4 regions of the Cohnella sp. LGH genome follow, and region 4 is predicted to be linked to each of the others. Evidence: riboswitches for the same ligand, from Rfam matches in the RefSeq annotation. Region 4 holds a riboswitch; each other region holds the start of a gene.
The links. Region 4 has a riboswitch for cyclic di-AMP ahead of J4772_RS02835 (C40 family peptidase). Riboswitches for the same ligand answer to the same signal wherever they lie in the genome.
Positions count from the first base shown of each region.

Region 1: it holds a riboswitch for cyclic di-AMP, as region 4 does, so the genes downstream of both, J4772_RS24795 (universal stress protein) here and J4772_RS02835 (C40 family peptidase) in region 4, are expected to answer to the same signal.
Region 2: it holds a riboswitch for cyclic di-AMP, as region 4 does, so the genes downstream of both, J4772_RS13535 (HAD family hydrolase) here and J4772_RS02835 (C40 family peptidase) in region 4, are expected to answer to the same signal.
Region 3: it holds a riboswitch for cyclic di-AMP, as region 4 does, so the genes downstream of both, J4772_RS15140 (KamA family radical SAM protein) here and J4772_RS02835 (C40 family peptidase) in region 4, are expected to answer to the same signal.

Region 1 is NZ_CP072117.1:5,888,205-5,895,649, reverse strand. Features, by position in the region: gene J4772_RS24810 (TetR/AcrR family transcriptional regulator) at 1-539, opposite strand, end outside; gene J4772_RS24805 (TrkH family potassium uptake protein) at 634-1,986, opposite strand; gene J4772_RS24800 (potassium channel family protein) at 2,018-2,680, opposite strand; gene J4772_RS24795 (universal stress protein) at 2,705-3,124, opposite strand; cyclic di-AMP (ydaO/yuaA leader) riboswitch at 3,255-3,404, opposite strand; gene J4772_RS24790 (TetR/AcrR family transcriptional regulator) at 4,337-4,933, opposite strand; gene J4772_RS24785 (ABC transporter ATP-binding protein) at 5,082-5,978, shown strand; gene J4772_RS24780 (ABC transporter permease) at 5,978-7,445, shown strand, end outside.
Region 2 is NZ_CP072117.1:3,181,951-3,189,395, reverse strand. Features, by position in the region: gene kdpA (potassium-transporting ATPase subunit KdpA) at 1-1,024, opposite strand, end outside; gene kdpF (K(+)-transporting ATPase subunit F) at 1,069-1,146, opposite strand; gene J4772_RS13535 (HAD family hydrolase) at 1,273-1,677, opposite strand; cyclic di-AMP (ydaO/yuaA leader) riboswitch at 1,802-1,966, opposite strand; gene J4772_RS13530 (ATP-binding protein) at 2,346-3,905, shown strand; gene J4772_RS13525 (response regulator) at 3,898-4,593, shown strand; gene J4772_RS13520 (DUF4085 family protein) at 4,775-5,431, opposite strand; partial or broken gene J4772_RS13515 (aldo/keto reductase) at 5,705-6,298, shown strand; gene J4772_RS13510 (hypothetical protein) at 6,436-6,771, opposite strand; gene J4772_RS13505 (WG repeat-containing protein) at 6,793-7,445, opposite strand, start outside.
Region 3 is NZ_CP072117.1:3,556,751-3,564,195, forward strand. Features, by position in the region: gene J4772_RS15120 (RNA polymerase sigma factor) at 1-163, opposite strand, end outside; gene J4772_RS15125 (VanW family protein) at 874-1,806, opposite strand; gene J4772_RS15130 (hypothetical protein) at 1,977-3,149, shown strand; gene J4772_RS15135 (outer membrane protein assembly factor BamB family protein) at 3,128-4,624, opposite strand; gene J4772_RS15140 (KamA family radical SAM protein) at 4,837-6,021, opposite strand; cyclic di-AMP (ydaO/yuaA leader) riboswitch at 6,201-6,339, opposite strand; gene J4772_RS15145 (AI-2E family transporter) at 6,461-7,445, shown strand, end outside.
Region 4 is NZ_CP072117.1:713,094-720,538, forward strand. Features, by position in the region: gene J4772_RS02830 (glycosyl hydrolase family 28-related protein) at 1-765, shown strand, start outside; gene J4772_RS02835 (C40 family peptidase) at 831-1,325, opposite strand; cyclic di-AMP (ydaO/yuaA leader) riboswitch at 1,330-1,469, opposite strand; gene J4772_RS02840 (hypothetical protein) at 1,686-2,501, opposite strand; gene J4772_RS02845 (M1 family metallopeptidase) at 2,518-4,518, opposite strand; gene J4772_RS02850 (glycoside hydrolase family 13 protein) at 4,719-6,383, shown strand; gene J4772_RS02855 (HelD family protein) at 6,390-7,445, opposite strand, start outside.

The sequences.
Region 1 (7,445 bases), 3.7 Mb from region 4:
AAATTGCCAATCGCTTTTTTTTGCAGCGAAAGCAGAACCAGCGAACGAATGAGATTGACAATCAGCGCGGGCTCCAGGTCGGCGCGCACAACGTTGCGTGATTGCCATTCTACGATAAGCGGCCCGAGCTTCTCGACGTCTCCAGCGTAGTTGCCTTCCCACTGGGAAGCGGGCACTTTGCGGATGATGGACTCAAGTTGCTCAGGCAAGAGCACTTCTTTCAAAATTGGATTGTCGATGATCAGTTCCAGAGATTGCTTTAAAAAAACGATAAACGCTTCCTTGTTCACGAGAGCGCTGTGGAGCTGCTGAAGCAGGCTGTGTTGAATGCGCTGCTCTTCTTGCTCCATTAAGGCGAAGAACAGTTCTTCTTTACTAGCATAGAAGGAATAGAAAGTCCCGGAAGCAATGCCGGAAGCTTTAGCAATATCACTGACGCTTGTTTTTTTAAATCCATACTGTGAAAACAATTCATATCCGGCATCCAGCAATTTGTTATGAATTCTGTTCTTTTCATTGTCATCAAATTTTCTTGGCATAAAGGCACCTCTTAGTGAATGTATGAATAAAATTATATTTCATTCATTAAAATGATGCAAGCTAAAAATAATAGGAGCGGAAGTCCGCTCCTGTCTAGCCAATCAGAATATGATCCTCGGGATAACCGATTTTGGAAGAACGTTTTTTTTGGGCTAAAGCAAAGGCCAGTGTAAGGGGACCCAAACGACCGGCATACATGGTAATGGTCACGATGATTTTGCCAAGCGGAGACAAATCGCTTGTGAGGCCCATGGATAATCCGGTTGTACTAAAGGCCGAGGTGGCCTCAAAGAGTATCTCCAGAAAGTGCTCCTCCAGCATTCCTTCTGAAATCGTCAGAAGAAGGGAGACCAAAAGGACTACCGCAAGGGAACTGATCACAACAGCCAATGCGCGCATGACCGTCTCGATGGCAATTTTGCGCTCGAAGGCGTGAATTTGCCCGCCGCCGCGGAACGTATTAATGGTTGCAAGTACGAGCACAAACATCGTATTGACTTTAATGCCTCCACCTGTTCCACCGGAAGCTGCACCAATGAACATTAAAATGATGATCAGGAATTGCGACGCGGCCAACATACTGCCAATGTCTATAGTATTAAACCCGGAGCTTCTGGGCGTAGCCCCCTGGAATAAGGCGGCCCATATCCGCTCCCCGGCAGACAAGGAGCCGAAGGTTGCGGGGTTCCAGCTTTCCAACAGGTAGATCAAGCAGAAGCCCGCGGCAAACAAAATACCGGAACCAAGCAAGACAACTTTGGCATGCAGGGATAATTTGCGCCATGAACGTTTGCGAAAAACATCCACGACGACAATATAGCCAAGCCCCCCGATAATAAACAGCAGGATGACGGTGATGTTGACTACAGGGTCGCCAACAAATGGAGATAAACTGTCCGACCATAAAGCGAAGCCCGCATTGTTAAACGCTGAAATGGAATGAAAGAGCGCATAATAAGCAGCTTGACCCCAACCCATATCGGCTTGCCAACGCAAGGTGAGTACCAATGTCGCCATTGCCTCAAATGCAAATGCGATAAGCACCATAAAGATCGACAATTTGACCAAGCCTTGCGATGATGTCGAATGCGTGGCCTGCTGAATGATCAGCCTTTGGCGAAGACCGATCCTTTTGCCGATCATGATAGCCACCATTACGCCGACGGTCATAAAGCCAAGGCCGCCGACCTGAATGAGCATCATAATGACGATTTGCCCGAAGGTAGAGAACACACTTCCCGTATCCACGACAACCAGGCCATTGACACAAATGGCGGAGGTTGCCGTAAAGAGGGCATTCAGCAGGCCGATCGATTGGCCGGATGATGATGAATAGGGGAGCATTAGAAGCAAAGCGCCTACCCAGATCAAGCAAAAAAAGATCATCAAGATGAGTTGGGGAGGGCTTGTTCGTGTTTTCAGCCGATTTACGATGGCGACAAGCATAGTGAAAAGAGAACGGCTATGCATACGATCTTCATTTCTGTTCATAGTCTTCTTCCAAGTCTCGAATATCCGTGTTACTGCCGATTATCACCAGAATATCTCCCGTGTTAATTTCATCCTCTGCCTTTGGTGAAATATTGATATGAACTCCTTTTTTGATCGCCATAATGGTACATCCGTATTTGGCCCGAATATTTAATTGTTGAAGAGTCTGTTCATTCATTGCAGGTGGGGCCTTCAGTTCAACCAAATTGTGAACGGGAGACAACTCAATGTAGTCAATCAGATTGTCGGAGCTTAATTGATTTCCAAGGCGAGCAGCCATGTCTCGTTCTGGATACACAATATGATCTGCCCCTACTTTGATTAGAACTTGCCCATGCATTTCGTTTTTAGCTTTGGCCGTTATTTTCGGTATATGCAATTCTTTAAGCAACAAGGTTGCCAAGATGCTCGCCTGCAGATCTTCTCCGATAGCAACAATCGCATGGGTAAAGTTTCGTGCGCCCAGTTCTTTCAGTACTCCTTCATCTGTACAATCTGCTTGCACAGCATGAGTCGCTACGCCGGATATGTCTTGTACGAGCTGCTCATCCTTATCAACGGCGAGTACTTCGTGACCATTCTGAATCAAAGTGTGCACCAAGCTAGACCCAAATCGGCCCAGGCCAATCACTATAAACTGTTTTTTCATGCATAGCACATCCTTTCCTTATGTCTATCTATCCCGACCCTCTTGAAAGGCGATAATATGAATATCGATTTCTCCAATTTTCTTTAATAGTTCATTGACAATGGAGCCATTCCAAATCTCTTGCCATCGTGTCATACCGGGGTGCCCGATGATTAATTGTGTGATTTGAATTTGCTCAGCCGTATCGACTATCACATCGGAGACCTTGTGATTGCCACGAGTTTTGGTCATAAACGTGGCATGGCATTCTTCGGATATCGTTTTCCAATGGAGAATGCGCTCACTTTTGTCTTGGCTAATCTGGTTATTCTCTTGTTCAGTCTGTACATGCAGTACGAACAATGGGCATTGATAAAGGGCAGCTAATCGGCCTCCTCGCCGGATCAGCCGTTCTCCGTTTGGCCCGTGGTACACACATACCATAATTTTCTCACTGCTTAACATGGGCTATACTCCTTTGCTGAAACTTGAAAGTAACAGAATGATTGCTGTGAAACGACAAAAAAGCTTGGAGCAGAGAAATTCTGCTGCCAAGCTTCGGATTGCTATGTCAGGACAAACCAAAGACGCATTCATGATCTCTCTCATGACGCCTACGAGGTTAGCTGTCGGATTCGGGTCTGAGAGTCCCCGTTCTTTCTGCAAAAGAAAGAATTCACCCCTGAAGCGATTATGCTTCGTTGGTTCCCCCGCTCCTCAAAAGAGGATTAAGCGATGAATATACAATTGTTGTAACTTATCATAAAGCAGTTAATTTCAAAAGTAAACAGCTGATCCGGGAAATCAATCATGGGTTGCTTGCATAGTTATGGTTGAATGTAGTGGTATTTTCAGGTAATAATACGAAGATAGAGCAAAGACGTTTCAATTTCTTTTGAGTGGGCAATGGAAAGGGGATCATTCGTTATGTTTTTCATAAGTTCAGATTTGCCCCACTTGAATCAGATTGGCGGTCTTGGATTTATGACTTATAGTTTATAGTGAGCTGGTAGTGGTCGTATTATCTATGTTATGCGCGCCTTGACAGTCATGGTTATTTCCGTGAGTGTGGTGATTGCAGGATTTTAAAGAGGTTCTTTTCGAAGTCACTTCGGCATTGAGAACGGACAGACATACGGTTCTGACACAGACGCCACTTCCAATGAAACGGGACCTGATTTAAGACACCTGAGGAAGCACTTGCCATACAGAAGAATAGACCTTCGGGTGGTCGTGATATCCCGCTATATGATGTTGATGGGAAAACCAAAATTGGTGTCTTTCATATTGGCTGATAATAATGGCAATAAAACAGTTCAACATCTTTAACCTAACGGAGAACGTTAGTTGGATGACAACAGCGGCAGTCTAAGGCATTATTTATCAAATCTTGGTCTGCCGCTCTTTCATTAATTGATCAGTCTAAAACTTATTTTTTAAAAGCTGACGATTCATCAATTCAAAAAACGCGCTAAATCAACGACATCAGTCTAACACATTATTTTTACCGAACAACACTTGCATTTGCATTGTCGCAAAAACACAGTCGGGAGAAATTCCGGTATCCCGAGGAGAAAGTTCTGATTGTCTAGAGATGCCTCCTATTTCTAACATCCTGAACCAAGATTAAAATCAGGGAAATGTTTAAGACCGGAGAGCGATCGGCAAGGTAACTAGTCATTCCTCCCAATTATGTTTGCTTCCGACAAGTCCATAAAAGAACAATTTATTGAGGTCCCCCGTCATCTTTTGCAGGTGCGGAAAGGCCTCTTCTTTTTGCATATAATCCTTGAACATTTGAATGAACACAAGGATTGATTCATTAGATAGGCCGGGATCGACATACCCTTGCTGTTTTCCCTCTTCAATTAGCGTCATCAGCCCCGGCATGATTTTTTCCTGCATCATCTTTTCCAGGTAAGGGACGCCGGTCGCGTACTTTTTCATGAAATGGGTAAAGGTATCGGGGTGCACATTATTGGCGGAATCGATCTTGGCAAACATCACGCTTTTGATCTTTTCGATAAAAGGCATGTCGTTGGTCAGCATTTTTTCATACTCCGACCAGATCTGATCGAGATAAAATACGAGCATTTCTTCAACAAGATTATGTTTGCTTCCGAAATAGTTGTAAATCGTCACTTGCGATACGTTGGCTTTGCTTGCTATTTCTGCAATGGACACTTTCTGGATGCCGTAGGTCAAAAACAGATCAACGGCACTTCGCAAGATGTCCTTTTTTTTCTGGTCTCTACGTTTCTGGTATCCGTCCATTTCATCCACCTCTCTGTAAATAGTTTAACTTAAGTTATGAAATATAACAATTAACCAAGTTCAAAACATGTTGTAAAATGAATCGCCATCATATAATATGAAATATATGAATAACTATATTTCAAAACATTAACGGAAGGGTGAGACCATGTCTTTGTTGCGAGTCAGGAACTTAACCAAGAAGTTTGGTGCATCGACAGCGCTGGACGGTGTGAATCTGGAAGTGAGCAGCGGGGAAATCTTTGGATTCATTGGCCCTAATGGCGCGGGTAAATCGACGACGATTCGTGTGCTTCTTGGTATACTGCGAGCCACCTCCGGAGAGGCTCAATTGTTTGGCAAGGATGTATGGAAAGATGCGGTTGAGATTCACAAGCGTCTCGCTTACGTGCCTGGCGACGTCAATCTATGGCCCAATTTGACCGGTGGCGAGGTCATAGATTTGTTTGTTAAATTGCGCGGAGGGAGCGATAAAAGCAAACGAGAAGAGCTTATTCAACGATTCGACCTGGACCCGACAAAAAAGTGTCGAACCTATTCCAAAGGTAACCGGCAGAAGGTGGCGCTTATCGCTGCATTTTCTGCTGATGCGGATTTGTATATTTTGGATGAACCTACCTCCGGGCTGGACCCCTTGATGGAGAATGTATTTCAGGATTGTGTGATGGCAGTCAAAGAGCAAGGGAAAAGCGTACTCCTGTCCAGCCATATTTTGTCTGAAGTGGAGCGCCTGTGCGATAAGGTCGGGATTATCCGGCAGGGGAAAATCATTGAAAGCGGGACATTGCGTGAATTGCGTCACTTAACCCGTACACACGTTAAGGTGGAGACAAAGCAGGCTATTCCTTCCATTGAGCGGTTTAAGGGTATCTATGAGCTGGAAGAGAAAGGCGAAGAGTTGTCATTCCAAATGGATACTGAAGAGATGGACAACGTCATTCGGCATCTTAGCCAGTTCGGCATTGTGAAGCTGGAATGCTCGCCGGCTAAGCTCGAAGACTTGTTTATTCGGCATTATGAAGGAACTGGAGGGGGCGTTCGGTGATGGACAATCCGTTATGGGCAAGAACGGGCCGATTGATCGGATTTATCGCGAGGCTTGACCGAATTCGCATTCCGTTATGGATGATCGGCATTGTGTTTTTCACCTTCATTGTACCGCCAGCCTTGTCCGAAATGTACGGTTCACAGCAAGATAGGGATGTTATGGCATTGACAATGGCCAACCCTGCCATGCTGGCGATGCTTGGGCCCGGTGATCTGGAGAACTATACAGTCGGGGCCATGACCGCACACCAGATGCTGCTTTTGACAGCTCTTGTAGTCGGACTCATGGCTATTCTGCTCGTGGCGCGTCATACGAGGGGAGATGAGGAAGAGGGGCGTCTGGAGCTGATCCGATCGCTCCCGGTTGGCCGTCTTTCTTGGCTGAACGCGACACTGATTGTACAAATTGGCGTTTTTACGCTGCTCGCGATGGTTACAGGATTCGGTCTGTCGATGCTCGGAGTCGAAAGTATGGACTTGGAAGGTTCGTTGTTGTATGGGGTTGTCCTTGGCGCGACCGGTCTGGTATTCACGGGCGTAGCAGTACTGTTTGCCCAGCTTTCGGACAGCTCCCGCGGGACATTCGGCTATTCCATTACCGTACTCATGATCTCCTACTTGGTGCGTGCACTGGGCGACGTCGGCAATGAAACATTGTCATGGCTGTCTCCTCTTGGATGGGTGACGAAGACAGGCGTCTATTCGACTAATCATTGGGGGCCTGTCGGTCTGATGGCTGCACTGGCTCTGCTTCTTTTTATCGCGGCCATCGGTTTGAATGCCATTCGGGACCTGGACAAGGGCTTTATGCCGACAAGGTCGGGCAGAACTCACGCCTCTCGTTTTCTGCAAAGCCCAATTGGTCTTGTGTTTCGACTGCAGCGCACTGCGATGTTTTCATGGGCTATCGGAATTTACGTCCTCGGTGCATCGTACGGTTCGATTCTGGGCGATCTGGAAACATTCCTTGGAAACAACGAAATATTGGGTCAACTAATGGGAGAGATTGAAGGTGTGACGTTAACGGATCAATTCATTGCGATGCTCATGACAGTCATGACGCTTGCAGCAACGATTCCGCCGATGTTAGCTGTACACAGGTTCCGAAGCGAAGAGAAGAAGGGGCTAATCGAACCGCTGCTCGGCAGAGCGGTATCCCGTTCCCGACTGCTTGGAGGTTATTTGGTCGCTGCGGTTCTAAACGGCTTCATGATGTTTTCACTTTCTGCGCTTGGCCTATGGTCAGCCGGGAACGCTTCGATGGAGAACGGCTTAAGCTTCAGCACGATTTACGGAGCGGCGTTGGCCTATTATCCAGCCATGCTTGTCATGATTGGCATCTCGATCTTATTCGCAGGCTGTTTCCCGAAGTTGACCAATCTGAACTGGTTGTATCTGATTTATTCGTTTGTTGTCTTGTACATGGGAGGACTGTTGCAGCTGCCAGAGTGGACGAAACGGATTA
Region 2 (7,445 bases), 2.5 Mb from region 4:
CCGTCGTAACGGTTGTGAACAAGGCGGATTGGGCGATGCCGAAGCGTACTTCCTTTCCTTCCATGCTACCCTGCGAAGCGTCGATGCCCAGTGCATTCAGGGCCGGATTGCCGCTTTTCTCGGCCGTATAAGCGATCGTCAGGAATACGAGGAACAAAATCATCATCGCCGAAAAAATAACCCAGCCCTGCTTTTTACTTTTGGCGAATCTGCCGTACATGAATGGAAGACCGGCAGAGAGCGACCACATCGAAATCATTTCGATGACGTTCGTCAACCCGTTCGGATTCTCGAACGGATGCGAGGAGTTCGCTCCGAAAAAACCGCCTCCATTGGTGCCTAAATGTTTGATCGACTCAAGCGAGGCGACCGGACCGATCGCAATTTGCTGAACCGAGCCCTCCAGAGTCGTTAATGACAAGGTCGGGTCCAAGGTTTGCGGCACTTGCAGCGCAACCAATGCCAAAGTAACGATGATCGCTAATGGGAAGAAGATCCGGGTATGGGCTTTGACGAAATCCTCGAAGAAATTACCGAGCGTGTTCCCTTTGCTGGTGATCCCTCTGACGAAAGCGACTGCCACTGACAAACCGGTGGCCGCCGATGTAAACATCATCATCATGATGACCGCCATTTGCGAGAAATAGGTCAAACCGGTTTCGCCGCTGTAGTGCTGAAGATTCGTATTGGTCATAAAGCTGATGATCGTATTTATCACGAGCGTCGGCTCCATATTGCCGATGTCGTTCGGGTTTAACGGCAGTCCGGTCTGCACGCGAAGCATCGCGTAACATAAGGCAACCAAAACCATATTGGTCAAAACGAAGCTGAGCGCATATTTTTTCCAGCTCATTCCGACTCTATTATTTAGCCCAATGATCCTAAAAATCAGTTTTTCAAACGGACCAAACACTTTGTCCGTACGGTTGGATTCGTTCGAGAACACATGGTACATGTAGTTCCCGAGCGGTTTCGCGATCAGCATCAGAATGCCGATCACAACGACAATTTGCAAAATATCCATAGCCGTTCCTCCTTGTGGCTCGATCGACTGCGTGCGAAGTCCCTCTAAAATTTGTCAGGGTGAAGCAGTGCATAAACGAGATAAATGAACAACGCTCCCGTAAAAATCAATACGATTGTCATGAGCTTTCCCCTTCCGTTTCGTCGATCGATCTGTCGCACCAGACGATAAACCCGGCGACTAGGGCGAAGGAAGCGACCAAGGTTAAAATCATCCATAGATCCATCATCTCTACACGTCCTTTACGATTAATCCGTCCAACTTCCGAGCAAAAATCCGACATCGTTGGCTTGCGTATGCACGATATAAGAAGCGCCTAGCTTTCTGTAAATCACTTCGGGATGCGATGCGCCGGTTACGACCGTAATCGCCTTACAAGACCAATTGGCGAGCAGCAGCAAGTACTGACAACTTAGCGGTAAACTTGATTCGAAAATGAATACACGACCGATCGGGAACGAAGGTACAGAATTTTCCTTAATTGAGACGGTGTCTACGCGGAGTATACAGTCTACTCCAAGGCCTCTTAGCTCCCTCTCTTCCCTGCCGTTATTCGTCAGCACCGCTACTGGAATCCGATGAATTCGAAGGAGCTTGATAAATCTTTTACCCGCCTCGTTCGGTGCGGCAATCAGGATATGACGTTGTTCCATAGGTTCGGTTCCTCCTTCCCGGATATCGGAAGAAGGCAACAAAAAAGAAGCTTTGGGCACAGAGGAACCTTTGCCCGCGGCTTCTTCGACCAAAACGCTAGTCTGATGTCGGCTCGCGAAAAGTGTTGCCTCTCCCGATACGCTTACGAGGTTAGCTGCCGGATTCGGGCGTGAGAGTCGCCCTACGCTCGGAACGGTTAAGTGCCGAACGATTCACCCCATGGAGCCGATTTCGGATCCTGTCGGTTCCCCCGATCCTTTTCGTTTAAGGATTCAGCGTCTAAATTTGAAAATACTTTTCATAAAATGGCATAATTAAAACGCAACTGATCGCTCTCTGCGTCGCGACTGGGCTTACAAGCTTCATCATCCTCTCCGAAGAAGCAATTTCTGTGTGGAGCTCCACGCATCATGGCCGTATCGTACTCCTAGCCATAAAACCTGTAAAGCAGCGCACGGTTCAAAATGAATGGATTTCGGTAAAATTCATTGGTTACAACGATTTATATGGAAATAATCTTCGATTATCTCGTGTATTCTCTTTATTGTGCAGTTTTACATCCATTTTTATAGTATTTTTACACCTCTAAACGGTTTATTTTATCCCTTTTTTACAGTAATCTAATAGAGCAGAATACTGGAATATGGACGGGGGGACGGGGGAAGTCGTGCGAATTATTCGAGCTTTATGGAGGTCGTGGTGGTCTTATGCAAGCATCACGCTGCTGATCGCCCTCATGACAGTGGCCTTGCACCCGCTCGTACTTGCGATCGATTTGGTCAATATAGCGCTGATCTATTTATTTCCTGTGCTCGTCAGTGCCGTGTATTGGGGGTTACGTCCGGCAATCTATACGGCAATCGCGGCTGTTCTGGCGCTCGATTTTTTCTTCATTCCGCCAAAGCTGAGCTTCACCGTGGCAGACTTGCGTTATCTCATTTCATTTTGCGTTTTTTTGGCCGTTGCCGCGTTGACCTCCAGTCTTGCGGCAAGGCTGAAGCAGCAGCTGCTTTATTCCAAACAGAAAGAGGCGCACACTGCTTCGCTCTATGCGCTGAGCAAGCAGATGAGCGCCATTACGGACATCCACGCTTTGCTGGATAATGTCTCCCTCCATGTCTCTCAGACCATTGGCACGGAAATTGCGATTTACTTGCCGGATGATCGGAACAATCTGGTGCTGACCCACCGTTCCGATTCTCTTAGCGATTGGGGGCAGAGTAAAGCAGAGCAGGTAATTGCGAAGCTGGCGTTCGATGACGGCGAAGCAGCCGGATACGGGTCCAACACTTTAAGAGATGCTCCAGGCTATTACCTCCCGTTGAGAACCGAAGACCGCGTATATGGCGTTCTGGCGCTTAATATGAGAGATTGGACTAAAGGATTCACGACCGAACAGCAGCAAATGATGGAAGCGATAGGCGGATTGGCGGCCAGCGCCATCGCTCGCGTGAAGTTGGCTGAAGAGGCGAAAATCGCTCATTTGTCGGCTGAATCGGAACGACTTCGTACAGCTATTCTGGATTCCGTTTCTCATGAACTGCGAACCCCGCTAGCAGCCATAATCGGCTCGTCAACCGGTCTGATCGCGGGAGACAACCTTTTTACTTCGGAGGACCGGATGGAACTGCTCATCACCATTCGGGATGGCGCGCTTCGTATGAACCGACTCGTAATCAACCTTCTCAGCATGGTGCAATTGGAAAGCGGTATGTTGCGTCTTAGAAAAAATTGGTGCGACATGGAGGATCTGATCGGCGTTACGCTTGCGCAAGTTAAAGATTTTCAGCAGCATCGGCGGCTGCGGGTACAGCTTCCGCCCAATACCCCTATGGTGTTAGGCGATGAAGTGCTTCTTGAGCAAGTATTGGTCAATATAGTCAGTAATGCGATTAAATATAGTCCGGATTACAGTGATATCGACATAGAGGTATCGTCGGAAAACAATGCCCTTTTGATCTCCATATCCGATCAGGGGATCAGGCTCTCTGATGAGGAATACATGCGGATGTTCGAAAAATTTTATCGCGCCGATGCGACCAAACAAGTGACTGGTACAGGATTGGGATTGGCGATTTGCAAAGGAATCGTTGAGCTCCACAATGGATCGATTACGGGCCGTCGCAATGAACCAACAGGGACCGTAATGACAATTACGCTTCCTTTACTCGACCCAAACGGAATGTATGCAATGCCTGAGGAAACGGAGAGCGAAAAACATGAATGAGAACGGAGCACGTATTTTGATCGTCGATGACGAGCCTCAAATTCGGAAGCTGCTTAAAGTGACCTTACAAGCTCATCAATTTGCGATTCACGAAGCGTCTACCGGAGAAGAAGGCGTGCTACAAGCGTCCTTAATTCATCCGGATTTGATCATCCTCGATCTCGGATTGCCGGATCTCTCCGGCATGGAGGTACTGGAGCGCATTCGGGATTGGTCGAGCGTTCCCGTCATTGTGCTTACAGCTAAGGATAGGGAGGAAGACAAAATCTTTGCGCTGGATAACGGTGCCGACGATTACGTTACAAAACCGTTCAGCATGGGAGAACTGGTCGCCAGAATTCGTGTGGCACTAAGGCATGTCGCCAAATCGACAAATGAGCCCGTCCTCCAGATCGGAGAATTAACCCTCGATCTGTCGCAACGAATCGTGGAATTAAACGGCGAACGCGTAAAGCTTACGCCAACCGAGTACGACCTTCTGAAAATTCTCGCCTCCAATGCCGGGAAGGTCGTTACTCAGCGGCAGCTGCTCCAACAAGTATGGGGCAGCAATCACAGCGAGACCGAAAGCCACTACTTGCGGGTGTACATCGGGCATTTGCGTAAAAAGCTGGAGGAAGACTCGACCCAACCCAAATTTATCCTTACGGAGCCGGGAATCGGTTATCGCTTTCTGTCTCGGGATTAAAGAGTTCAGAACCAGATATGTTCGGGAATCCAGCTTGCCAGACGGATATTTAAACGAAATCAATTGCGTGTTAGTGAAATTTCGTATTCGATTCGTTTCTCCGAAAACCAAATCAAACCCAAACAGGCTGCAGACATATCTGCAGCCTTGGGCTATCGTTTCCGGTTAACGTCACTATGATTTATGAAATAACCTCAATATTCACGTTTTCACCTAAGATCGTGAACTCTATTAAAGGACTATCTAATAGCACATGAAGTTCAAAACCTGTTTCTGTGAGATAAACTTCATCACAAAGCCACACGCTCTCTACACTTAAGCTTGTAGGCTGTAAACTTCTCACTCCCGTAAAGGTTAGCCTGACATCCGTTAAATAATGATAGCCCCCTCTACAGTCCAATGTCATGATGAACGTATCCTTCGAAGGTATCTCAATCGAAATTACTTGAGCATCGTGTAATGTCTTTTCAAACAATTGCATAACACTCTCGGAGAGCGAGCCTTTTATGGAGTTGTAGTAGTTACGGTAGGTAATCTTTTTTGCTTTCGCTCTCTCATCATACTCCAATAACCATTGGTCAGCCATTTTTCTAAGTTCTTCAGAAGGAAATTGTGAATTTAACGTTCCGTCCTGGATATAGGGATGAAAGGCGGCTGGGAGATACTTGAGTAAATGAGCTCTGTTATATTCCAAGTTGTTCTTGCAAATTTCTTTGAAGTTCAAACCTTCAGATTCATACCAAGCAATATCTTCTTCCCAATCCTTCACCGTTTCATGAAAAATTAAAAAACTTCTTATCTGCGCTTCTTCATACCACTCTTTAGTGAAATATTTCATTCGTTCCCCCTAGTAAAGTTCATTTATTAAACATACGGCTTGTATATATGTTTTGTTGCGCTAAACTGCCCGTTAGTTTAATTAATCATAAATAAATGTCTTGTCTAGGTGGATAACCAAACATACATAAGTAGTTGTAAGAGGATTAGGCAAACATTTGACAAGATCGTTATAACGCTCCCTCTTGTATTAGGTGCATAATAAAACCGTAAAAAGCTTTCTGTTACGCGAATACATCGAGTTGAACTTAAAACAATGGAGGATTTTTATGCAAAAAGTAATGAAAAATCGCTGCAAAGATTGCAGTTAGATTACTTGGATTTGTATTTGATTCATCAGCCATATGGAGATGTGCACGGCTCTTGGCGCGCTATGGAGAAACTGTATCGGGAAGGAAAGGTGCGTGCAATCGGGGTTAGTAATTTCCATGAAGACCGCCTGATCGATTTGATTATTCATAATGAAATTGTTCCTGCCGTTAATCAGGTTGAAACGCATCCTTTCAACCAGCAAATCGAAAATGCAAAATTCATGAAAGAAAACGGTGTTCAGATCGAGTCATGGGCTCCTTTTGCTGAAGGAAAAAATAACTTGTTCCAAAATGAAGTATTGGTATCTATAGCTCAAAGGTATAATAAATCTGTCGCTCAAGTGGTTTTACGTTGGCTAACACAAGGAGAAGTTGTAGTAATTCCAAAGTCTGTTCGTAAAGAAAGAATTGTTGAAAACTTCAACATCTTTGACTTTGAATTAAGCCAGCTGGATATGGAGTTGATTGCTGCGTTGGATACGAAAGAGAGCCTGTTCTTCTCCCATCGTGATCCTGCAATGGTGAAATGGATTGGTGAACGTAAACTTGATATTTAATCGGTAGAAATCATAGGGCTGCAGCTACTAACTAGTTGCAGCCTCTTTGGCATTTTTAGCTACCATTTGAAGAGGTTTCGTTAGCGCAACGAAATCACTCACACTCTGTCGCTGTTTTATTGAGCTATCGTTTCCCGTTAGCGTAATCCGTAGTATTTATCCTTCTGTTTGAGCCAATTGAAAATAATGCTTCTAAAGGTGTCTAAAGGCAACTCACAGTACATTCCTTCGTCGGAATACGGATCGATTATCTTCACGGTTGTTTTGCTTAGCTCGATCACATGGTACTTCACATCACCTAAGGTACTGTTGGTTACTTTACCGCTTAGTACATCATCAATGGAATCAATCAACCAAATACCCTTTTCATCTTTATCTTGAAGATTTGTTCCGATAAAGGCTTCTAACGACCCAAAACCTGTCGGCAGCGAAATCACAGGTACTCCATTCATATCAATAAGTTTAAAATTCAAAACTATTCTCCTACTCTCGATTCATGATTTCTTAGGTTTGTGCAGAGGATTTGAGATAAAATGGTACTTCCATTGCTCTCTTTGAACCAATGCAAACCCATTTTTAAAATCATTAACAACAGCATACTGTGGGGTTATTATTATTTCTCCGTTTTTGTTTATAAATCCCCATTTCTCCTTTAATTCAACAGCAGCAAGTCCTTCGCTAAAGTTCTTTATATCATCATATTTAGGTTTAACAATTACGGTTCCACTCCTGTTTGCAAGGCCACATTTTCCAGATTGTTGAATCATGATCAAGCCTCCATCCAAGGGCTTTATTTTTTCATATATGGGCTTCAAGATTACTTTTCCGGTTTTATCAATGAGCCCCCGCTTTAAACCGTTCTGAACAATTGCGATTCCGTCTTGAAAATCAAATACGTTATCGTATTGAGGCTTTACGATTACTTTTCCAGTTTTATCAATAAAACCCCATTTTCTCTCCTTGCTCATTATTGCGGCCATACCTTCATTAAATGATTGAGCGTCAGTAAATTGAGGCTTAATGACTTCTTTTCCTTTTTTATCGATAAATCCAATTTTCGAACCCTTACTAAACAAAGCCAATCCATTACTAAAATCAAACGCATAATCATAACGAGTCTTCAGGACCACCTTACCCGTTTTATCAA
Region 3 (7,445 bases), 2.8 Mb from region 4:
GATTGCGGGCCGCGTCCATCTTGAGCCGCAGCTCCATAGCCTTAAGAAAAGTTTCCTGATATAAATCGTCCGTATCCTCTTTGTTCCCCGTCAGCTTGTAGCAAAAGCCGTAAATCGACTTGCCGTGCAGCTTCACGAGCTCAATCAACTCATCGATATCCAAGCAGCTTCTCCTTCCTGAATGGCCATTCACCTATATATTGTCATAACTTCGAAATCGGTTCATCTGCAAAATACTACAGCTGACCAATTCGCATACATGAACCCGTAGGAAACATGAAATATCGCTCGAACTGGACCAATCCGACATCGCGGACAGCGGCGTCGGGCTGGAGAACAAAATCTTGCTCGCCCTGCGTGCCACAATTCAGTCTAACAGGTCTGTGCTTTAACAGACCGAAGCATTGGGAATGAGGCCAAAAAAGTATCCTTACGCTACCTCAGCCGCGTAGTGAAGGCCAAAAATGTGCCCTGATGTTGCCCCAGCCTCGTAGTGAAGGCCAAAATTGTGCCTTGACGTTACCTTAGCCGCGGAGTGAAGGTCAAAAATGTGCCTTGACGTTACCTTAGCCGCGGAGTGAAGGCCAAAAATGTGCCCTGACGCTGCCTCAGCCGCGGAGTGAAGGCCAAAAATGTGCCTTGACGTTACCTTAGCCGCGGAGTGAAGGCCAAAAATGTGCCTTGACGTTACCTTAGCCGCGGAGTGAAGGCCAAAAATGTGCCCTGACGCTGCCTCAGCCGCGGAGTGAAGGCCAAAATGTGCCCAGACGCTACCTCAGCAGCGGAATGAAGGCTAGCCACAGAAAAGAAGCCCGATCTGAAAGCAGCTCTTACCCCTGCTTTCAGATCAGGCCTCTTCGCATAGTCGATTCCCTATGGCACAATTTGATTAACGTTGCGGTCGGCCGGCACTTCCGCCGGCAGCTTCTTGGATGCGCTAGGCACTTCGCGCGGACGGTTGTGAATTTCCTCGGCCGAATAAATCAGTATGGTCGTCTGTCCGCCTCCCGAGAATGCGCGAATGAGCACGGGATGGTCGTAAGGATTATTGAACACGAAATCCGGCCCGTACCAGCTAACCGTCGCATCCCTTCCCGGCGGCACGTAAGGCACGTTGCGGCTGTGCGAATAGCGTTGAACGATTGTGAGCCCCGCTCGATCGACCGCATTGAATAACGTCGATGAGACTTGACAAATGCCGCCCCCGATTCCTTCCGCCACTTCGCCTCTTACGATCACCTTCGCTCGGCGATAGCCTTTACCCGCCGTCCGCTCTCCAAGGGTCTGATTAAACGAAAACGATTCCCCTGGAAACACATAGCGATTATTTAGCGCCTTAACCGCCAAATCGATATTGTGGGAGCGATTGCGGTTATTTGAATTGTAATAGGTCGTATAGTAGCCGATTCTCTTCTCCTTCAGCGTCGTCAGCAGCTCGCTGTCCACTCGCGGATAGACGGCTCTAAGCGGGGCTTCCATCGAGGCGCTCTTCCCCTCCGTCATATAACGATAGAACTCGTCCTCCCAGACTCTGAGGTCGAGCTTATAGCCGAGCTTGTCCGGAACGATCTTCCCCGATGCGTCCAGCATGGCGTTAGTCGGCGGCTGATAGACCAGCCGCTCCATTTTCGCTGTCAGTTCCAACAATTTAATGTCATTAACAATCGGCAGCCCGGGTAACGGGAATTCATAATCCGCACGGCGTACGACCGCGATTTCCCGTCCTTCGGAAGTTATCGCAAGCTGATCCGGCAATGATGCGGTATGCGCAAGCACCAACAGGCCGGCAATCCATGTCCAAGCCAAATCGATCCCCCGATTCGATAAATTTAACGTATCTCGATGCATGAGCACACTTGTCTCGTCCAATGCATCCCTGTTTACGTTGCGCGAAACGGACCGCGGTTATGCCGCATAATCGTTTATTCGTTAGCCGACAATAACGCCAACGATTCGAAACGGGAAGGAAGAAAAAAATGAGCCGACCACTGAGGCTGAATGCTTGGCGCTGGGCCGCATCAGTTGTACTTTCCCTTGGACTGGCTTCCGCTGTCGGCTCGGCTGCGCAAGCGAAGCCACCGACGACTCGAGAGCGGCAGCGCATAGAGATCGTCGTGCGCTCCAGCCGCACCGCCTCCATGTTTAGCAGGCTAACGATAGACAGCCCTACGCTAATTTTGCGCAATGCGCAAACGGGAAGCTTGCCGGAGCAACTCGCAGATTGCTATACCGACCTGGAGGTCGGGATTCGAGATGCCGACGGAAAAGAAACGCGGTATCGACTAGAACGTTCGGGCCATCTTTGGAACGAAGCCGCAGGGCGATTGCTGCGACTTTCAGCCGATGCGTCCAAACGTATGCTTGGCTATGCGGAGGCATTGAGACGGGAGCATTACGGGGCGCTGATGGATTGGAGCGAAGCCCGCCTTATCGTGAAGCGCAAAAGCACGTTCACGATTACCGATCTCGAAAGCGGACTCAGTTTTCGCGTCCAGCGTCGAGCGGGCAGCGATCACGCCGACGTGCAGCCAATGACAACAGAAGATTCGAAGACGATGAAGGAGATTTACGGGGGTGCGTGGAGCTGGGACCGTCGAGCGATCATCGTCTCCAAGGATCGCACACGAATAGCCGCTTCCATGAACGGCATGCCCCATGGGGGAGACGGCATTCCGGGCAACGGCTTTAAAGGCCATTTTTGCGTTCATTTTCTCGGCAGCTCGTCGCATCGCTCCGATACGCCCGATCCGGCGCATCAGTTGATGGTTTATCAAGCGGCCGGGCAATTGCGCAGCTATTTCGCTTCCGCCTCTCCCGGCGTGATGGCGATCAACTTCGCGGAGGCAGTCGCCAGAAAAGACATCGAGATGCTGCAATTGCTGTGGCCCGAAGCTTCCGCCGAACGTTTCGAAGAGCTGAATCGACTGCTTGAACGACTGGAATCGTTAACGATCAAGAGAACCCGCGTTACGAAAACCGAAGAGCTAGCGGATGAGCTGTCAGCCTCCGTAACGCTCCCTCTGCAAATTCGTTTGCGCGATCGGGGAACGCTTCAATCCGAGCTCCGTTTCGAGTTCGTCCGAAGCGCTCCTCGCTTACCTTGGCGAATCGCCGGAGTTTCCTCCGATCATTCCAGCTTAATCCCGTAAAGCTTGCCGCCGCGCGAAGCGACGACGGCATAGTTGCCGAATACCGCCGGAGAAGCTTCGATATTTGAGCCTACTGTCATGCTGCCTCGAACGCGGCCATCCCCGGCGGAGACGACGGTGACGACCCCGCCGGAATCGGCCTGTAACAAATAACCGTTGCCCTTGGCATCGTAGACGTCGGTCGGAGACGACCAGGCATAGCGTTTCATCGGGAGCCGCCAAGTCTCCTTGCCTGTCTTTTTGTCCAAGGCGACCATCAGCCCCTCCCCAAGCTTGCCGTAGCGGGCGATCGTGAACACGACGAGATCGGAAATATTCCCCTTGCCGACGACCGGCGTCGCCAGTACGCCGCCGTTGACGGGATGATCTCCGCCGACGACGGACAAACATTCGTATTTCATCTGCCAGACGACCTGGCCGGTTAGCCCGTTGATTTTGCGCAAATAGGCGTAGCCCTTTCTTCCCTGCTTGTCGACTTCCGTTCCGGTGTACAAGTACGGAATTCCGTCCTCGGCTTCCACAACGATCGTCGCATCCGTATCGTCGAGCGCCGGGAGCGCCCATACCGCCTCGTTCGTCCGAACGTTCACCGCCAGCACGCTTCCCCCGTTATCGGCAAAATAAACGAGGTCGCCGAACGCCGCCAGCGAATTCTCGATGCCCTGATAATTGTTGCCGCTTATACGATAGCGGAATTTGCTCACGACCGGCTTGATCGAAAGCGTCTTCCGCTGCGGATCGAAAGCCGTATTCAGCTTGACGCGGTACAACAGCCCGTTCTCCCCGCCTACGGTAAGCGTATCGTCATAGCGGTTGAACAGAGCGGAGCCGTCGAACGCCCCCCACCGCCGATAAGCGAAGGAATCGATGCCGTTAACGCGCAGCAGCCGCTTCTGGTCGATCAGGCTATACAGGTTAAATCCGATCGTTCCGTTCTCGGGGATTCCCTCTCCGACGTACAGCAGCGGATACCCGCGCGCATCTACGGACACGCTGCCTTTAATCGGGTTGCCGACCCGGATCGGACTTCTCGTCTCCTCGCCTGTTTCCAGCTCCAGAAAATAGACGTATCCGTCCAAAGAGGCATAGATGACCTCGGTAAAATTCGGCTTGGAACGAAACTTCGGCTTAACGTTCATCGACGCGAGCACTTCCGGCTGCCATTGGACGATCGCCGGCTGTCCCGTCCAGCCCGCTCCGCCGCCCCATGAGCTGCTCTTCGTCTTCTTCTCCCAAGCGATTGCGGGGCGATACGTCTGCATCTCAACGGTCCCGTAAGACGGCGCGCTTCTATCGCCTCCGCCCCGAAAACCGAGTACTCCCGCCACTTCGGTATACATCTCGGGAAATGCTTTCGCCTCCGCGGGCTTGCTGCCGCTCCATTGCCCGGACTGAACCCCCTTCGCTTGCGCAATGCCTTGCGCCGCCAGCAAAATGGCAAGCGCGAATAAGACCGTTTTGCTTCCCAACGCCATCCCTATCCATTCCTCCAATATTGGAATGAATAGATTTTACCTTTCTGCCGTCGAGAAGCTTGTCAAACAGTCAACGAGAAATCGCGGAACCTTTGTCGCATCCGGTAGCAATCAAGCGAAGCGCGCGAATAAGAGCCGCCTCGGCAACACGGAGAGCGACATCGTCGCCCTGCGCGTACACTGGAGGCGGCTCCTGTGGAACCCTTATGGCTTTAACTCGGCACTTCCGCCCTCCGCTCGCGCTTGCGCGGAACATCAGGCAATTCGTTCACGGAGACGACTTCCTTCGTCCGTTTCTGCGGCTTTTTCCAATAGCGCTCGCTCCCCGGAAGATCGTCGAACCAGGCCGCGTCGTCGGGACAATCCAGCATCATGAATTTCCCGTAGTTGCCGTCGCGGGATTGATGATATTTCAGATAGGCTTTGCCGTTCTCGATCGCCAAAATTTCGATTTTGCCCGACGTATGGCTCATAGACAGGCGCACTCTCTTGCCTAAACCGGAGGTACGAGCTTTCGCCTTCTCGACGATATCGTACACTCTAGCTAACGGCAGCACGAAATCGTTGTTGCCCGCCACGGGTCGGTTGATGAAAAAATAGTAGGGCGTTACGCCAGCCCAGCTCAGCCGGTCCAGCAACTCGCCGAGCACCTCAGGATCGTCGTTGATGCCTCTAAGCACAGGCGTCTGGTTAACGACGATCGCTCCGGCGTCGTGCAGCGCTTGGAAGCCTCGTACCGCTTCCGGCGTAATTTCGCGAGGATGATTGATATGAGCCATCACGTAGATGCGCTTGTTCGCGTTGGAAAACTCGCGGATCGTCTCCAGAAGCTCCTCGTCCTCGTAAATCCTCATCGGATTAAAGACAGGGATTTTCGAGCCGAGTCGAATGATCTTCACATGTTCGATTTCGCGTAATCTATGCAAAATCGCGCGCAGTTTAGGCGTGGCAAGGATGAGGCTGTCGCCTCCGGTCAGCAGCACGTTGCTAATCTCAGGATGGTTGGCGATATACTGCAGGCCCGGCTCGATGTCCGAGGTCGCTTCCTTGACGTCGTTGCGGAACAGCCGCTTGCGGAAGCAGTAGCGACAGTAGGCTCCGCACACCTCGGAGACAATCAGCAGCGCCGTCGACGAATACTTGTGCTGGCAGCCTTTGACCACGTAGTTCGTATCCTCGTCCGAAGCGTCCCAACGTCCGTATTCCTCCAGCTCCCCTTCATTCGGAATAACGAGCTTGCGAATCGGATCGTGCGGATCGTTCCAATCGATCAGATTCAAGTAATATTCGTTCACGCGAAACACGAACTTGTCGGTAATCTTCTTCAGCTTCTCACGTTGTTCCTCGGGGATGTGAGAGATCTTTCCGATATCGGTGATATACTTTGGCTGCGCCATGCGGCCTTCCTCCTCCATGTATATTCATTCGAATTCGAGAACGAATCCGTTCCAAGCCCCGCGATACCCCCTTTCGTCCGAACGTTAAATAGACCCTGCGCGCAGTAGACCATCCCTACTGCGGACAAGGGTCCGTAAAGACAGAAAAAGACCCTTAACGGGTCAAAAGAATGAGCAACTTATGACCCATCCAGTGCAAACGAGGTTAGCTGTCGGGCTCGGGATAGATGGTTCCCTACATGAGCAATCCATGATTCGCCCCAAAAGATTGGTTCCCCCGCTTTCCGGAAGTTTCCGGAAACTAAGCGTAACTAAACTATAATTTACAGCTGCCCGCCCTGTCAACCCTGAGAAATTTCATCCGTGAAATTCGGCAGCGGACAAATTTGTCGGACGGCTTTCCCGTCGGTTACAATAGAACAAAGAAGGAGGAAGCCCCATGCAGAGCTCTAGCAAACTATCGGAAGGCATTAAAGGACTGATCGACCGGAAATTTGTTCTGTTCCTCGTCGTCATCCTGTTGATTGGCTTGAATATTTTTATTTTGGACAAGATTTCCTATGTTTTTCATCCGCTGACCGTCGTGCTGGAAACCGTATTCCTACCGTTCCTGTTAGCCGGAGTCGCGTACTACCTCCTTAATCCGATCGTCGACTATTTGGAGCATCGCAAAGTAAAACGCCTTTATTCCATCCTTGGGCTGTACCTTGTCATTATTACGGTACTGACGCTCGTAGTTATGAAAGTCGTCCCCCTGCTCAGCGAGCAAATCGCCAGCCTGATCTCCCAGTTCCCGACCTACACGCAGAACGCGCAGGCCAAGTTCGAGGAACTGATTGGAAACAAGTATTTCAACGAGCTGCAAAGCATGATCGGAATTGATACGGCCAAGCTCACGGACGAGTTCTCCTCGCGCGCTTCGACCCTTCTCAGCAACGCTTGGTCGGGAATAGGCGGGTTGGTAGGCCGAATTACCGAGACGGTGCTGGCGATCATCACGGTTCCCTTCGTCCTGTTCTACCTGCTCAAAGACCGCAAGAAACTGGCCCCGTTCGTGCTTGGATTCGTGCCGACTAAGCTCAGAGGCCGCTCCTTCGGCGTCATGCTGGAGATGAACCATCAGATCAGCTCGTACATTCGCGGCCAGATCATCGTCAGCGCTTGTATCGGCGTGCTGCTGTACATCGGCTATCTCATTATCGGACTGGACTACTCCCTTGTGCTCGCCGTTATCGCCGCTTGTACGAGCATCGTCCCTTATTTGGGCCCGGCAATCGCCATCACTCCCGCGCTGATCGTCGCCATGATGACGTCCCCGATCATGCTCGTGAAAATGATCGTGATTTGGACAATCGTGCAATTGATCGAGGGCAAGTTTATCTCTCCGCAAATTATGGGCAAGACGATGCGGGTTCATCCGATTA
Region 4 (7,445 bases):
ACGATCCGTACGGGCAACGTGTTCAATAACATTTATTTGAAGTCGGATCGTCCGAACGTCGACGTTCCCTTCGCCTTGACCGGAGAAGAGAGCGAGACGGTCATCAATCAGTTGAACGTTGAGCATACGAAGGTCAACACAGCTGTACTGTTGGAAGGCGTCTATGCTTTGGCGGCTTCGACATTCCATATCGAAGGAGTCACCTTGCGAAATGCGAATACGGGATACGTTACGGTCAATAACAGCTCCGGTTCAATCGAAAGCCTCTCGGTCTACTATTCCCCGATTGAGAAGAGCGGCGTGAGCATCGTCCGGGTCGGCAACAATCGTTACGGAACGGGCATGTCGTCCTTCGAGCCGGAGTCCGTCGGGTATTTGCGGATCGGAACGTTGCATGTCAAAGGACTGAACGACCCCAACGCTCAATTGCATGGAGCGAAGACAGGAGGCCTCGCCCGCGCGGATGCGGCCGGGTTCGTCTTCTTCGACAGAGCGGCGAACGCCCTGGGCGAGTATTCGGTTCAGCTCGACAATTACGTCTGGTATTCGTTCCAGAACGACCGGAACGTCTATACGCAGTTCCCGGTCGATCCTAACGGCCGAATCTCATTTTTGAAGCTCGGAGCGCTTCCGCTTGTCGGGACGACGGCCAAACGTCCGCTCCACCGAATGATCGCTGGGGTTACGACCTATTACGATACGAATTTGCGTCAATTGCTCCTTTGGGACGGTTCGACATGGATTTCGCTGAACGCGGCCCCCTGACGAAAGATAAAAGAAGTACCGCCACCCAGAGGATGGCGGTACTTCTTTTATGCTCGTGTTCAGGATTACTGTTTTGCGACTGCCTCGGCTTCGATTTCCGTTGCGATCTTCTCATAGGTATCATCGCTGAGGAAACGGCGAGCGCCCAGATAACGTTTCGCGTAGTACTTATCGTCGAGAGAGGTAATCGTTACGCCCTTGGAAGCGGCGTGAGCAAACTTGTTCTTGCCGATGTAGATTCCGACGTGAGAGACGCCGCTACCGCTCGTATTGAAGAATACGAGGTCCCCTGCGCGCAATTCATCGTCGGAAATCTTCGAGCTCTTCTCCCAGCCGTACAGATCCCGCGAAGTGCGAGGCAGGTCGATGCCGAGTTGATCGAAGACGTACCCGGTGAAGCCGGAGCAATCGAAGCCCTTCGGGGTCGTTCCTCCGTACTTGTAATCGGTTCCGATCAGCGGCTCGATCGCATTGTCGAGCTTGGAGCTCGCGAATACGCTGCCGACCTGAAAAGCCAAGAGCAGTGCAAGACCAAACAAGAAAACTGACACTTTACGCAAAACCGGCGACTCCTTCCAATGCCTACGAGGTTAGCTTAAGGGTTCGGTAGAAGGTCCCCTATGGCTCCTTTGAAGCAAAGCCAACTCACCCGAAAAGATGGTTCCCCCGTTCCCCGTTTCACGGGAACTCGGCATTTTAAGATTTCTTCAGCTTTATATATTCGGTTATCCTGACGAATTTCCTGCAACTTTTATATTAGAATTCCTTAATCTAGGGACGGACATCGCGTGCGGATATCCTCCTTTCGTCCCAGATTTATCTCGCCGATAATAACGCCAAACCCCGGTCGCGGCCATAATGCGGCGCAACCGGGGGAATGTCCCGGGAGGAATATTGTCGATTGTCGGGACCTGATAAGCTTACGATTTCGCGTCGCCCCATACCTGATGCTGGGAGGCGGCAGTCCACAGCTTGAGCAAGGAGCGCACGAAATGAAAAGCTTGATGCAGCGCCACGGCCAGAAAACCGGACCAGAGCAAGGAGACCGCCCAAGCTGCGGCGGACACGGCCAGACCGATTCCGACCATGATTAACGTGATGCCGAGCAGAGGGAAGGCTCGGCGCAGCGCCAGCCCCAGACTGCTTAACGCTCCTTCTTGCGCAGCCGCTCCGAACTGCATGAACAGACAGAACAGGTGAACGACTAAGCCGTATAGCAGCCAGCAGGCCGCGTAAGGGAGCAGTTCCAGCAGCCAATCCGTCAAGGAGGGCTCTGCAAAAAACCGGCTTTTGGCCATCGGCAGCAGCCATGCGGCAGGAAGAGCCACGAGCGCGCTTTCCATCCAATAGAGCAGGGTTACCGGCTTCCATGCTCTGCGAACTCCCGATAGTACCCGCGTTCCTTCCTCCTCGGCGGAGTGACGGAAGGAGTAGAACAGACCGGCATTGATCAGAGGGGTCAGCACCATTCTCAGGAGAAGCAGCCCGCCAAGCAGCCATAGCGTATCGTCGATGAGGTCGGTCTTCAGCAGGCGGAACTGGGCTTCGATCAGAAACAGGTGTGCGGCGTCGGAGTTCGGATGTTCGTCCGGATAACGCGCGATTACGGGCGTTACGATTGAATCGACGAACCGATACAGGAAAAATCCCCAGAGCAAGCGGTACAGGAACAGGAGAACCAATACATATTTATGCCGGACGGTCATGTCCCATCCCATTTTTAGTCGTTTGCGCATTTTCTTCCTTTCCCCCCTACCAAGCCAAAGCTCCGAACAAGCCTTCTATGATTTGGGCGATGCCGGCTGTATATCGGGTACGCTGCTGCGGCGGAACCTCGGCTTTGAGATAATTGTTGATTTTGCGATTGTCGAGCACGATATGATTGCCGGGATCGATCGCCGCATAGAGCAGCGGGGAGGCCGATTCCAGCTTAAGCTGCACATGGGTCTGAACGCCGTCCCATATTTTGCGCATCGAATGGCCGTCCTGGAATTGCAACCATACCGACACGGGCTCGGGGCTGCCTCCGCTGCGCCGGAGCAGGACGATGCTTTCGTAGCCGTTGTCCGTCTGTCTTGTCTGGATCGCTTCCACCGAGAAATCCGCCATTTCTCCTTTTTGCACATACGCCCTGAAGAAGTCGTCCCACTTTTCTTTCGTAACCGTCTCTACGACTTTCTGGAAGTCCTGAAACGAGGGGTGCTTGAACTTGTGCTTCTGGAAGTAGGTGCGCATAATCTTGCTCATCGTTTTGTCTCCCACTTGACGCTCCAGCGCGGAGAGTACGAGCTTGCCTCTCATGTAGACGTTCTCGGCGTATCTGTCGGAGGAACTGAACTTCCAGGAAGAGAGGTTCAGCGGCTCGGGATGAGTCATATAGCTGGCTTCGACCGGAAGGTTGGGCAGCACTCCGTAAATGCTGGACATCAGCTTATCCTCGGTATAGGACGTAAAGCCTTCGTCCAGCCAAGCCTCCTCGAATTCGTTGGAGGCCACAAGCCCGTACCAGTACTGATGCGCAATCTCATGGACCAGAGTTCGCTCCAACTCGTAGCCGGGATTGTCGTCTTGTGCGGCCGCTCCGGTAACGAGAGTGGGATATTCCATCCCGCCGGCGCCGTTGCCGCTTGCCGGAGGAATGACAACGGAGAGCGTGGAGTAGGGATATTCTCCGTACCATTGACCCAGCTTGGCCAACGCAGACTTGGCGGCATGCATGTAACGATCCTTCAAATGCTGATGAAGAGGGTCTAGATAAAGCTTGATCCGCACACCGGGAATGCCGGGCGAGGAGAACGAATCCTCCACGTAGACGAAGTCCGGAGAAGCCGACCAAGCGAAATCGTGCACGTCGTCGGCGTAGAACTGGAAGCTTTTGCGTCCGCCGGTTACCGCCGGAGTCTTCGTAAGGAAGCCGGTAGCCGCTACCTTGTAGCCATCCGGAACGTTGATGCGTACGCTGTAGATGCCGAAGTCCGCATAAAACTCGGAGTCTCCGTGATACTGGTGCAGATTCCAGCCTTCCGAGGAGCGCCCTCGTGTACCGGCCGTTTCGTAGACGGGGATTTTGGGAAACCATTGTCCCGCCATAACGAAGTTTCCGGTTTTGCCCATGCGCGCGAACACGTCGGGCAACTGCACCGTGAACTTCATGCGCAAGGTGACGGACTCGCCGGGTTTGACAGGCTCGGGCAGTCTGAAGGTCGCCAAGGTGCGATCGGTTCGATTGCCGTCGTCGGGCTGCGCATAATGAACTCTGGGAAGCAGCGTTTCTCCTTCTTCCGTGGTTAGAGCGTTGAGCTCCATCCCGCCGTAGCTGCCATCCTTCATTTTATCTCCTCTAAGTTGGCCGCCCGATTCGCGCAAAAACGTGCTGCCGGGCGAGAACGCGTTGGGATATAGATGAAGGTACATTTCGGAGACGAGTTTGCGCCCCGGGTTTTTCCAGGTCACAATCTGTTCTCCTTGCAGAGTCCCGCTATTCTCATCGAGCGAGACGGCAATATGATATTCCGTTATGCGATTGCTGAGCACGGCGGCCTGCGGTTTCTGCGGAGCGTCCGGTCCGGGGCCTGGCCCCGGCTCTGATTTGGCGTCGATCGCGGGCGGGACGACGGCAAGCTCGGACAAGGATGACGCAGGCAGGGCGTACTGATCGACCCAAGCGTCGGCAAACCCGAATCGGACGGACATAACAAGTACGGCGGCGGCGGCGACGAATAGCAGCATTCGCAGCGAACGGCGCTTAGGCATACGGATAACCCTCCCGTTGACAAGCATCTACGAGATATATATGTGGGTTGTCCGCGGATTATATCTTGAGATTTGCGGCCAAGCTAGGGAGAGTCCGGAGGGAATGAAGGTAACAGTTGACAGGGGATTCGGGCCGACTTAAAATGAGGCATAGTCATTAGTGCAATCGTTTGCACATTGGGAATAAAGGAGCTGGCAGCATGAACGGGAAATGGTGGAAAGAAGCGGTCGCTTATCAAATTTACCCCCGCAGCTTTATGGACGGCAACGGAGACGGAATCGGGGATTTGCCGGGCGTAATTTCGAAGCTGGATTACTTGAAGGAGTTGGGCGTCGATGTGCTCTGGATTTGTCCGATCTATAAATCTCCCAACGACGATAACGGCTACGACATCTCCGATTATCAGGGTATTATGGACGAGTTCGGCACGATGGGGGATTTCGACCGTTTGCTGAACGAGGTTCATGCGCGGGGAATGAAGTTGATCTTGGATCTGGTCATTAACCATACTTCCGACGAGCATCCCTGGTTTATCGAATCCCGATCAAGCCGCGACAACCCGAAACGAGACTACTATATTTGGTCCGACGGAAAGGACGGAGCGGAGCCGAACAACTGGGAGAGCATCTTTAGCGGCTCTGCCTGGGAATACGATGCGGCTACCGATCAGTATTACATGCATGTCTTTTCCACGAAGCAGCCGGATTTGAATTGGGAGAACCCGCAGGTGCGCCGCGAGCTGTACGCGATGGTCAATTGGTGGCTGGACAAAGGCATCGACGGCTTCCGCGTGGACGCGATCTCCCATATTAAGAAGCTTCCGGGTTTCCCGGATATGCCCAATCCGAACAAGCTGCGTTACGTGCCTTCGTATGACGGGCATATGAACCGCGAAGGCATTCATGTTTTCCTGCAGGAACTGAAGCGCGAGACATTCGATAAATACAATATTATGACGGTGGGGGAAGCAAACGGGGTATCGGCGGACGACGTAGAGTTGTGGGTCGGAGAGCGGCAGGGCGCTTTTAATATGATTTTTCAGTTCGAGCATTTGGGACTGTGGCAGAAGACGGCGGACGGTTCCGTGGACGTTCCGGCGCTCAAGAAGGCGCTCACGCGCTGGCAGAAAGGACTCGAGGGAGTCGGCTGGAACGCGCTATTCCTTGAAAATCACGATCAGGCAAGATCGGTATCGACGTGGGGGGACGACCGGGCCTATTGGGAGCAGTCGGCCAAATCGTTCGCGACGATGTATTTTCTCATGCAGGGAACGCCTTTCATCTACCAGGGCCAAGAAATCGGAATGACGAACGTTCAGTTTCCTTCTATTGAGGACTACGATGACGTAGCGATGAAGAACATGTACCGCATCGAGCGAGAAAATGGCAAAAGCCACGAAGAGATCATGAAAATCATCTGGAAAAGCGGCCGCGACAACTCCCGGACGCCGATGCAGTGGAGCGACGCTGAACAAGCGGGCTTCACGACGGGCACGCCTTGGCTGAAGGTGAATCCGAACTATAAGGAGATCAACGTCGAGAAAGAGATGAAGGAGCCGAATTCGATCTATCATCATTACCGGAAGCTGATCGTCCTGCGCAAAAGCAATCCGACGGCGGTCTACGGCGCGTACGATTTGGTTCTGCCGGATCATCGGCAGATCTATGCCTACACCAGAACGCTTGGCGAAGACAGGCTGCTCGTGCTGGCGAACCTCTCGGGCGAAGCCGCCGAATGCAGCCTGCCGGACTCCGTTGCGTATACTTCGGCGGAACTGCTGCTGATCAGCGGAGATTCGGGAGACCGCAGCCTGCGCGATCTCCGTATGGCTCCTTATGAAGCGAGAGTGTATCGGCTAGTCTAGTATCGTTTAGGATTCGGCGAACAGAGGGCTCTGCCGCCCTTGATACATCAGAGTCAGACGGTGAAGCGCGCGCGTGCAGGCGACGTACAGCAGCTTGGCGTCCTGCGGCGCGGCCGCGTAGCGGCGGTCGTCCGCGTCGGCTACAAGCACGGCGTCGAACTCGAGGCCCTTGGCCAGATATACAGGAACGACGGTTATGCCGCCGCGATACTGGGTCTGATTCTCGGAGATCAGGTTCGCTTCGACGCCGGCGCCGCGGAGCTCATCGGCCAGCCGTGCGCAATCGTCGTCTGTACGGCAGACGATCGCGATCGTCTGCATGCCGCGCTCCCGATTATCCTGGATGAAGCGTTCGATACGGGGAAGGCGATCTGCTTCGTCAATCAGGTGAGCGAGCTCGACCGGGTCGCCGCTGCGGAATACAGGGACGGCGGGAGGCAGTCCCGTGCCGGTATGCGGCAGAATGCGGTTAGCGAACTCGATGATTTCAAGCGTTGAACGATAGCTTTGCTGCAGGGCGTGATAGGATCGGTATTCCTCCGCGAATACGTCCGACAGCTCCTCCCAGCTCTGTACGCCGCGATAAGCATGAATGCCCTGAGCCAAATCTCCGAGAATGGTGAACGAAGGCTCGTTCATGAATTGGTTCAACAGGGCGATTTGAAGCGGGGATACGTCCTGCGCTTCGTCCACGACAACGTGGTCGAACACAAGGTTTTCCGCCCCGTTCAAAACATAGTGAATCCACACAAGAGCGGGAAGGTCTTCATGCCGAACCTCGCTCTTTTTTAGATAGGTTTTCGTGCTTTGGACAATGCTTTTCGGAATGTCCGCCGAGTCGTCCGAGGAGAACAAGCGCTGGTAGAAGCTCAAGGCGTCCGCTTTGGGCAATTTGTTCGTGTAGGTCCGAAACCGTTGTTTGCCGGTTTTGGATTTTTCCTTGCGAATTTTCGGGTCTCCGATCTCTCCAAGCTGCATCTCCAACCAGCGATTGATTCTGGCTTTCAGTCTTTCCAGACGCGGGGCGAGCGCGTAGTGACGGTATTCTACCTCGAACCATTC